4 regions of the Streptomyces sp. NRRL S-1813 genome follow, and region 3 is predicted to be linked to each of the others. Evidence: riboswitches for the same ligand, from Rfam matches in the RefSeq annotation. Region 3 holds a riboswitch; each other region holds the start of a gene.
What was found. A riboswitch is a leader RNA that binds a small molecule or an ion and turns the genes downstream of it on or off. The one in region 3 is predicted to bind cobalamin.

Region 1: it holds a riboswitch for cobalamin, as region 3 does, so the genes downstream of both, metE (5-methyltetrahydropteroyltriglutamate--homocysteine S-methyltransferase) here and cobN (cobaltochelatase subunit CobN) in region 3, are expected to answer to the same signal.
Region 2: it holds a riboswitch for cobalamin, as region 3 does, so the genes downstream of both, IF67_RS0122595 (cobalamin biosynthesis protein) here and cobN (cobaltochelatase subunit CobN) in region 3, are expected to answer to the same signal.
Region 4: it holds a riboswitch for cobalamin, as region 3 does, so the genes downstream of both, IF67_RS0130425 (prenyltransferase/squalene oxidase repeat-containing protein) here and cobN (cobaltochelatase subunit CobN) in region 3, are expected to answer to the same signal.

The regions. Positions count from the first base shown of each region.
Region 1 is NZ_JOHB01000031.1:26,887-29,080, reverse strand. Features, by position in the region: gene IF67_RS0131110 (aldo/keto reductase) at 1-386, opposite strand, end outside; cobalamin riboswitch at 550-738, shown strand; gene metE (5-methyltetrahydropteroyltriglutamate--homocysteine S-methyltransferase) at 908-2,194, shown strand, end outside.
Region 2 is NZ_JOHB01000016.1:71,151-73,344, reverse strand. Features, by position in the region: gene IF67_RS0122600 (cobyric acid synthase) at 1-388, opposite strand, end outside; gene IF67_RS0122595 (cobalamin biosynthesis protein) at 399-1,466, opposite strand; cobalamin riboswitch at 1,596-1,749, opposite strand; gene IF67_RS0122590 (hypothetical protein) at 1,952-2,194, shown strand, end outside.
Region 3 is NZ_JOHB01000014.1:75,773-77,966, reverse strand. Features, by position in the region: gene cobG (precorrin-3B synthase) at 1-714, opposite strand, end outside; cobalamin riboswitch at 882-1,009, shown strand; gene cobN (cobaltochelatase subunit CobN) at 1,047-2,194, shown strand, end outside.
Region 4 is NZ_JOHB01000029.1:80,011-82,204, reverse strand. Features, by position in the region: gene IF67_RS0130425 (prenyltransferase/squalene oxidase repeat-containing protein) at 1-1,298, opposite strand, end outside; cobalamin riboswitch at 1,467-1,646, opposite strand; gene IF67_RS0130420 (MBL fold metallo-hydrolase) at 1,868-2,194, opposite strand, start outside.

The DNA of each region.
Region 1 (2,194 bases), on a different contig from region 3:
AAATTGTCCCGTGCGTGCACCCACAGCACGTCGAGGTGGTCGGTGCGCAGCCGGTCCAGGCTCGCCTCCACCGACCGGACGAGGTTCTTGCGGTGGCTGCCCGCCGCGTTCACATCGCCTTTGCGGGTCGCGCAGGTGTACTTGGTCGCCAGGACGAAGCTGTCCCGGCGGCCTTCGAGCAGCTCCCCCAGGATCCGCTCCGAGGCGCCGTCGGTGTAGTTGTTGGCGGTGTCGATGAAGTTGCCGCCCGCGTCCGCATACGCGTCCAGGATCCGGCCGCTGGTGTCCTTGTCCGCGCCCCAGCCCCAGTCCTCGCCGATGGTCATGGTGCCCAGGCTCAGCTCGCTCACCCGCAGACCGGTCCTGCCGAACAGTGTGTAGCGCACGTCGTTCCCTTCGATCGGAGCGGCTCTCCGGTGGTGCGCTCACGCTAGGAGCTGGAGCGCGCTTCAGCGCAAGGCGCGGCCCGGCGGCGGCGTCCGGTTCCGGCCGCGGCCGGGCCGCGGGCCGGGCGGGACGTCGACGGCATGCCCTAGGGTGGCCGCAGCAACTGGTTCGCCCCTGCCCGCCAGGCAGGCGCGTCGCAAGAGGGAACCCGGTGGAAGTCCGGGACTGCCCCGCAGCGGTGAGTGGGAACGACCGCCGTCATACGCACTGGGCCCGGCCGGGTCTGGGAAGCGACGGCCAGTAGATGTCCGCCTTCGGCGGACGTGCCCGCGAGTCCGAAGACCTGCCAGTGCCCCCGCGCGACCGGTGCGCGGGGAGATCTCGGTGACCTCGAGGGCGGGTCGGCGGACATCAGACGGGCACGACGCGGCAACGCGCCGGGGTCCGTCCGGTTTGCCGTCCCTTCGCGTCCTCGACCCGTCCCGGGGTCCATGGAGACATACTCGCGAAGGAGAGTTCCGTGACCAGCACGTCCGCAGCCGCGGCAGCACACGCCACCGTGCACGGCTATCCCCGTCAGGGGCAGCACCGTGAACTGAAGAAGGCCATTGAGGGCTACTGGAAGGGCCGCGTCGGCGCCGACGCCCTCCGCAGCACCGCCGCCGAGCTGCGCCGCGGCAATTGGCAACAGCTCGCCGAGGCCGGCGTCCACGAGGTGCCGACCGGCGACTTCTCGTACTACGACCACGTCCTGGACACCAGCGTGATGCTCGGCGCGATCCCCGCCCGGCACCGCGCCGCGGTGGCCGCCGACCAGCTGGACGGCTACTTCGCGATGGCCCGCGGCACGCAGGACGTGGCGCCGCTGGAGATGACCAAGTGGTTCGACACCAACTACCACTACCTGGTACCGGAGTTGGGTCCGGACACGGTCTTCGCCGCGGACTCCGCCAAGCAGGTCGCCGAGCTGACGGAGGCACTCGGTCTCGGCCTCACCGCCCGCCCGGTCCTCGTCGGGCCGGTGACCTATCTTCTGCTGGCCAAGCCCGCGCCCGGTGTCGCGGCCGGTTTTGACCCGTTGACGCTGCTCGACCGGCTGCTGCCCGTCTACGCCGAGGTGCTCGCCGATCTGCGGGCGGCCGGCGCCGACTGGGTGCAGCTGGACGAACCGGCGCTGGTGCAGGACCGCTCCCCCGCCGTGCTCAACGCCGCGGCCCGCGCCTACCGCGATCTCGGCACGCTCGGCGACCGCCCGCGGCTGCTGGTCGCCTCGTACTTCGACCGGCTGGGCGAGGCGCTGCCCGTGCTGGCCAAGGCGCCCGTCGACGGACTGGCGCTGGACTTCACCGGTGCCGCGGCCGGCAACCTCGGCGATCTGGCGGCGGTCGGCGGGCTGCCCGGCAAGCGGCTGGTGGCCGGTGTCGTCAACGGCCGCAATGTGTGGATCAACGACTTCGAGAAGTCGCTGGCCACGCTGGGGACGCTCCTCGGCCTGGCCGACCGGGTCGATGTCTCGTCCTCGTGCTCGCTGCTGCACGTCCCGCTGGACGCCGCCGCCGAGCGGGACATCGACCCGCAGATCGCCCGCTGGCTGGCCTTCGCCCGGCAGAAGACCGCGGAGGTCGTGACGCTGGCGCGTGGCCTGGCCCAGGGCACCGGCTCCATCGCGGCCGAACTCGCCGCCAACCGCGCCGACTTGTCCTCCCGGGCGGGTTCGGCGCTCACCCATGACCCGGTGGTACGCGCCCGTGCCGCGGCCGTCACCGACGCCGACGGCCGCCGTTCGCAGCCGTACGCCGAGCGGGCC
Region 2 (2,194 bases), on a different contig from region 3:
CATACAGCGTCTTCCCGGAGGACGACCCGCCGGCCCCCCCGAAGTACCCCCGGGCGCTGAGCTCACCCACCGGCTTCCCCAGCAGCACCACCTGGCTGCTGCGGTCGCTGCCGGGCTTGAGCAGTACGGGATTCATCAGCGCGGTCGGCTCCACCCGCGCCGCGGCGGCCTGCATCGCCTGGGCCCGTCCGATCTCCGCAGCCTCGCGCGTGACGAACGAATTGAGCGACATGTTCTGCGCCTTGAACGGTGCCACCCGGACGCCCTGCCGGGCCAGCCAGCGGCAGATGCCCGCCGTCACCACGCTCTTGCCGGCGTCGGACGTCGTACCGGCCACCAACAGGCCACCGCCGACGGCCCCTCCGGATGCCTTGAACCGCCCGTTCACCGGGTCCTCCTCATGCGCCGGGACCCCGGCTGTCGTGAACCGTACGCGCCACCGCACCCGCGGCCCTGCGCGTCACTGCATCTGCGGACGGGCGGCCGGTACGCAGCGGGGACCGCCGCGCGGAGCCGAACGCCAGCCGCGCGGCCACCGTCGTCACCAGCGCCAGCGCGCTCACCCGGCGCGAGAGCCGCACCGCCCGTTCGATGTCGGCCACCGCGACCGGCGGCGCCCCCTCGTTGAGCACCGGACGGTGTTCCACCCGCCCGCCGTACGCCAGCGTGCCGCCCAGCCGTACGCCCAGCGCGCCCGCGAACGACGCCTCCACCGGGCCCGCGTTGGGGCTCGGGTGCGCGCCGCCGTCCGCCCGCCAGGCCCGCAGCGCACCGCGCCGGTCGGGGCCCGCGAGCACGGTCAGCGCGGCGGTCAGCCGGGAGCCGGGCCAGCCGGCGAGATCGTCGAGCCGGGCCGAGGCCCAGCCGAAGCGGAGGTGGCGCGGCGACTTGTGCCCCACCATCGCGTCCAGGGTGTTCACCGCCCGGAACGCCACCAGGCCGGGCACCCCGCCCAGCGCGCCCCAGACGAGGGCGCCCACCACCGCGTCGGAGGTGTTCTCGGCGACCGACTCCACCACCGCACGGGCCATCTGCGGCCCGTCCAGCGCCTGCGGATCGCGCCCGCACAGATGCGGCAGCCGCTCCCGCGCCACGTCCAGATCGCCCGCCGTCAGCGCACCGCCGACGGCCCGTGCCTCCCGGCCGAGCGAGGTACCGCCCAGCACGGCCCAGACCGTCGCCGCGGTCAGCGCGACCCGGGCGCCGTTGCGGAGGGGGGACGGGGAAACGGCAGCGCCCTGCACGGCACGCTGAAGCAGCGCGGCACCGGCGGCGGCACCGCCCGCACACACCACGGCATGTGCCGCCCCGTATCCGCGGTGATCACGCCACAGCCGGCGCTCGACGGCGCCCGCGGCCCGGCCGAAGGCGGCCACCGGATGGCCGCGCCGGGGGTCCGCCGCGATCAGGTCGGCGAGAAAGCCGAGGGCCGCGCCGCACGCATATCCCGCGTGTTCGCCGCGCATCGGATCAGACGTCCGTCATGCCTCGAAGGGGCCCTGCGGCAGCGGGCAGTGGAGATCTGGCAGGGCGGCCGGGCATGGCGGTATGTCCTCACTCAGGGTCCGCGCCCTGGCTCGACGTGACGGCGACAAGAGTCTCCTGGCTCCCCGGATCGGCGAGTCCTCCGGCCTTCCAGTCCCGGTGTACGTCATCGGACGTACGCAAGGCGGACCGTGACCTTCGTTGGAGGAACGCTCCCCGGTGACAGTGGCGGGACCGCGCCGGATTCTCACCGGACTTCCTCATCTGTCGCCGAATGGCTCCGGCAGTCCACCACGCCCCGCGAATGCCCGTCAACTCACCCTTGACCTGCGACGCTGCCCTGTGGCACGCGCTGTGGTGCACGCCACAGCGTGGCAGCCACGTCACAGACGGTTGCCCGCGCCCCTGATCTCACGCCACTATCTGGTGCACGGCGGCGACGGGGCCGCCGGAAGGGGGCCGGGGGATGCCGCAGAGCGCTGACCGCCACGAGATCCGCATCAGGATCACGGGCACGAACAATCCTGACCAGGACATCGAGGACCTCAAGGCGTGGCTGGAGCGCGAACCGTGGCTGGACCGGCGCCGGCACGACTGGCTGCTGCGGCCGCGGCCGCAGGACGAGGGCGACGACGGCCCCGGTGACATGGCCGTCGGCGTCGACGACCTGATCCTGGTCATCGTCGGCGCCGTCGCCGCCGAGATGACC
Region 3 (2,194 bases):
GGCCGTCAGGCCGTGCCCGTCGGGGAGTTCACGGACCCGCCAGGCACCGCTGCCGCTCGCCGCGGCGGCGGTCAGGAAGGCCTCGGCGGCGGCGAGCGCGGCGCGGGGTGCGTCCGGTCCTGCGATCCGCAGCGCCGCCGCATCGTCGCCGACCCGCAGCAGGGCGCCGCCGGCCGGGCCGGACCGGTCCCCGGCCGGTTCTGCGAGCAAGCTCACATCTCCGCCGAGCGCCGCCACATCGCCCCGCCCGTCGTCCAGGACGAACAGGAAACGGCCCGAGAGGGCGGTCGCGGACTCGCTCGCACAGAGCAGTGCGTCCAGCTCACGAGCCCACCGTCGCACGTCAGAAGGGGTGTGGCGGTCCAGCCCGGCCAGCGGGGAAGCGAGGATGTTGCGGATGCGTTCATGGCGCTCGGAGGGCAGCAGGCCGGCGTCGCGCAGCAGAGCGGCGAGCCGGCCGCCGCAGCCCTCCGCAAGGCCGCGGAGCTCGACGTTGCCACGGGAGGTGAGGGAGAGATGGCCGTCACCGAGCAGGTCCGCGGCGTCGGCCAGGGCACCGGCCTGACGAGCCGTCAGATCTCCGGCGGGCAGCCGGACTCGGGCGAGGTGGCCGTCGGTGGCCCGGTGCAGCCGCAGCGCTCCCGGGCAGGCGTCACCGCGGTCGCGCAGCGGCGGTGCGGCGGCCTGGGGCCGTGTCGAGGGGGAGGGCGGCATGGCCGCGAGCATACCCACGGGGGCGGGCGCCGATCCGGGCCGGATCCGGCCATGAGCCCGGCCCGCGGCGTGCGCGCCCCCGGCACCGGTCCGGCCTGCCCCAAGGCCCGCTTACCTCGGCGCTCCACAGCCCTTACTATGCAGGTCGGTGGGTCGGCTGACCCACCGACGCCAGCGACGGCGCAGGGTCCTACGGCCCTAGGGAGGAAGCCCGGTGAGAATCCGGCGCGGTCCCGCCACTGTGAACCCGGAAACCACCGGGCGAGCCAGGAACTCCCGCCGTCCTTACGACCACCCGGGGCGCGGACACCCCGAGGAAGGCCTGCGCTCGCATGCTTCTGCTGCTGTCGACCTCCGACACCGACCTGCTCAGCGCCCGCGCGGCCACGGGTCCCGTGCCGTACCGGCTCGCCAACCCCGCCCGGCTCGACGTCGCCGAGCTGCCCACGCTGCTGGAGGGCTGTGACCTCGTCGTCGTACGCCTCCTCGGCGGCATCCGTGCCTGGGAGGAGGGCCTGGAGGTGCTGCTCGCCGAGGACCAGCACCGGCCGGTCGTCGTGCTCACCGGTGAACAGGCCCCCGACGCCCAGCTCATGGAGCAGTCCACGGTCCCGGTCGGCATCGCGGCCGAGGCGCACGCCTACCTCGCGCACGGCGGGCCCGCCAACCTCGACCAGCTCGCCCGCTTCCTCTCCGACACGGTGCTGCTGACCGGCCACGGCTTCGACCCGCCGGCCCCGGCCCCGTCCTGGGGCCCGCTGGAGTGGGAAGCCCGCAACGAGACCGGCCCGCTGATCGCCGTGCTCTACTACCGCGCCCACCACATGAGCGGCAACACCGGCTTCGTACGGACCCTGTGCGAGCAGATCGAGGCGGCGGGCGGCCGCGCCCGGCCCCTGTTCGTCGCCTCCCTCCGCGCCCCCGAGCCGGAGCTGATCGAGGAGCTGCGGGCCGCCGACGCCCTGGTCACCACGGTCCTCGCCGCGGGCGGCACCAAGCCCGCCGAGGCCTCCGCCGGCGGCGACGACGAGTCCTGGGACGCGGGCGCGCTGGCCGCCCTCGACGTACCGATCCTCCAGGCCCTGTGCCTGACCGGGCCGCGCAGCGCCTGGGAGGAGAACGACGAGGGGCTGTCGCCGCTGGACGCCGCCTCGCAGATCGCCGTCCCCGAGTTCGACGGCCGGCTGATCACCGTCCCGTTCTCCTTCAAAGAGGTCGACGAGGACGGTCTGCCGATGTACGTCGCCGACCCCGAGCGCGCCGCCCGGGTCGCCGGCATCGCTGTCCGGCACGCCCGGCTGCGCCACATCCCGGCCGCCGAGAAGCGCCTCGCGCTGGTGCTGTCCGCGTACCCGACCAAGCACTCCCGGATCGGCAACGCGGTCGGCCTGGACACCCCGGCCAGTGCCGTCGCCCTGCTGCGCCGCCTCCAGGCCGACGGCTACGACTTCGGCACCGAAGAGGTTCCCGGCCTCGTGTC
Region 4 (2,194 bases), on a different contig from region 3:
CTGAGCAGGAAGCCGATGCCGGCGCCGATGGCGAGGCCGATGCCGATGACCCACACCACGCCCAGGCCGCCGCCGTCCTTGGAGTCGTCGGCGTCCTTGGTGTCCTTCTTCGCCGCGGCGGCCGGCTCGGGGCCGGTGGCGTTGAGCGCGGCCACCAGGTCGGTGCCGCCGAAGGAGCGCGGGTCGGTGCCGGTGGCGTGCGCGACCAGCACCAGCTGGGCGTAGGCGGCGGGGCCGCTCTGCTTCGCCCAGTCAGCCGAGTTCTTCTCCAGCCACTTCAGCGGCTTCGCGGCGGCGGCGCCGTGTGCGCCGGCCGCCAGCGCCACCACGGCGTCGGCGGTGTTGCCGACGTCGGGCTGATCCTCCGCGCCCGGCATCGCGGAGAGCAGATGCTGGCCGTTCTCGTCGAGCTGTGCGACGAGGTAGGCGTCGCCGGCCTCGGCAGCCTGTGCCGGGTCGTCGGCGCCCGCCTTCTTGTCCCCCTTGCCTTCCTTGTCCCCGTCCTTGCAGCTCAGCGGCTTGACCGGGGTGTCCGCGCCCTTGCCGGCCGGCTCGACGACGAAGCCCCTGCCGCGCGCTCCGGTCGCCGCGGCCGCGGTGGCGTCGGCGTTCGGGGCCGCCCCCTTGAGCTGGAAGGCGAACGCGCCGCGCCCGTCCCCCTTCGCCGCACAGCCGAGCTGGAAGGTGAGCAGCCCGTCGTAGGGGGTCTTGCCGCCCTTCTTCGACGTCACGGACTGCGGCTTCTCGCCCGCCGCCGCGAGCGCGCCGATGACCACGGAGGTGGAATTGGCATCGCTGGCCGAGCCGGCCATCGAGCTCCAGCCGCCGTCGTCGTTCTGCACCGACTTCAGCCAGCTCACGGCCTTCTTCACGGCGTCGCGGTGCCCGCCCAGCGCGGCCAGCGCCTGCACCGCGGCGGCCGTCGGGTTGGTGTCCCGCAGGGTCTTGGCGTCGCAGGGCTTGCCCGGCTCGGCACGGAAGGCGGTGAACGAGCCGTCGGCGCACTGCTGACCGGCCAGCCAGTTCACGGCAGACGCCGCGGGGCGCACGCCCACGGTGTCCTGGGCCAGCAGTGCGAGCGACTGCCGCCAGACCCCGTCGTACTGCGGGTCCTTGGAGCCGTACAGCCCGTCGGGCAGCTTCTTGGGGGACGCGGACGGGGAGTCGGCGTATGCGGCGGGGGCAGCGGCCGCGCCCAGCACCAGCACGGCCGCCAGCGCCGTGGCGGCGCGGCGCGCCAGGAAGGCGACGGAATGCGTCAAAGGGGCCTGGTGAGCCATGGAAGCCATGGGGGCCATCGGGTCGGTGCCTCTCGGGTCGGGTCGCGGCGGATGCTACGCAGCCGCGCTCGGCCGGCCACCCGCGCGCCGATCCATGGATCGGGCACGGTGGCACCGGGCTCAGCTCCGTATACCTCGACGGTGCCGCGCACCGGCCGTCCGCACGGGCGGCGGCTTCGGTGGCGGGAGCCTTGGTCGTGCCCGGTCGGGTGCTCCGGCTCGTACGGCCGTCCACACCGGGCCGGGGGCGCGGTGCGGAGGGGCCGTCCTCACGGTTGCGGGTCAGCGCCGGATTTCCACCGGCTTTCCCCGATCGGGTACGGATGAAGTTGTCCCGCACACCTTAACCGGCGCCCGTCAGGGCACTCGCTCGCACGTACGAGCCGGCACCGCGCCGGGCGGAAACCAGCCGCGCCCGGGAACGAACCAGTGCTGTCCCCGCCACGAACCGGCTCTGTCCCCGCCACGAACCAGCGCTGCCCCCGCCACGAACCGGCCGCGCCCCCGTGTGCGAACCGGCCGCGCCCCGGGGACGGATCAACGCTGCCCCGCCCACCGGGCAGGACCGAGCGCCCGCGTCCCCGCCCTCACACCGCCTGGTACCGCACCGGATCGGACCCGGGCACCCGCTCCGCCTGTCCCTGCTTCACCAGACGGCGCAGATGGGCCTCCGCCTCCGAGACGGCGATATTGCGGGAGGCGTAGGGAATCTGGTCCCAGGGGCGGTTCCACTCCATGGCCATGGCGAGCTGCCAGGCAGTGCGGGGCTCGCGGAGCAGCGCCCGCAGCTGGGAGAGCCGTGCTTCGTGGTGGGCGAGGAGCTCGCGGACACGTCCGCCGGCGTCGGTGAAGGCGTGCTGGTGGGCGGGCAGCACCTCGGCGGGGGCGAGCCGGCCGACGTGGGCGAGGGAGTC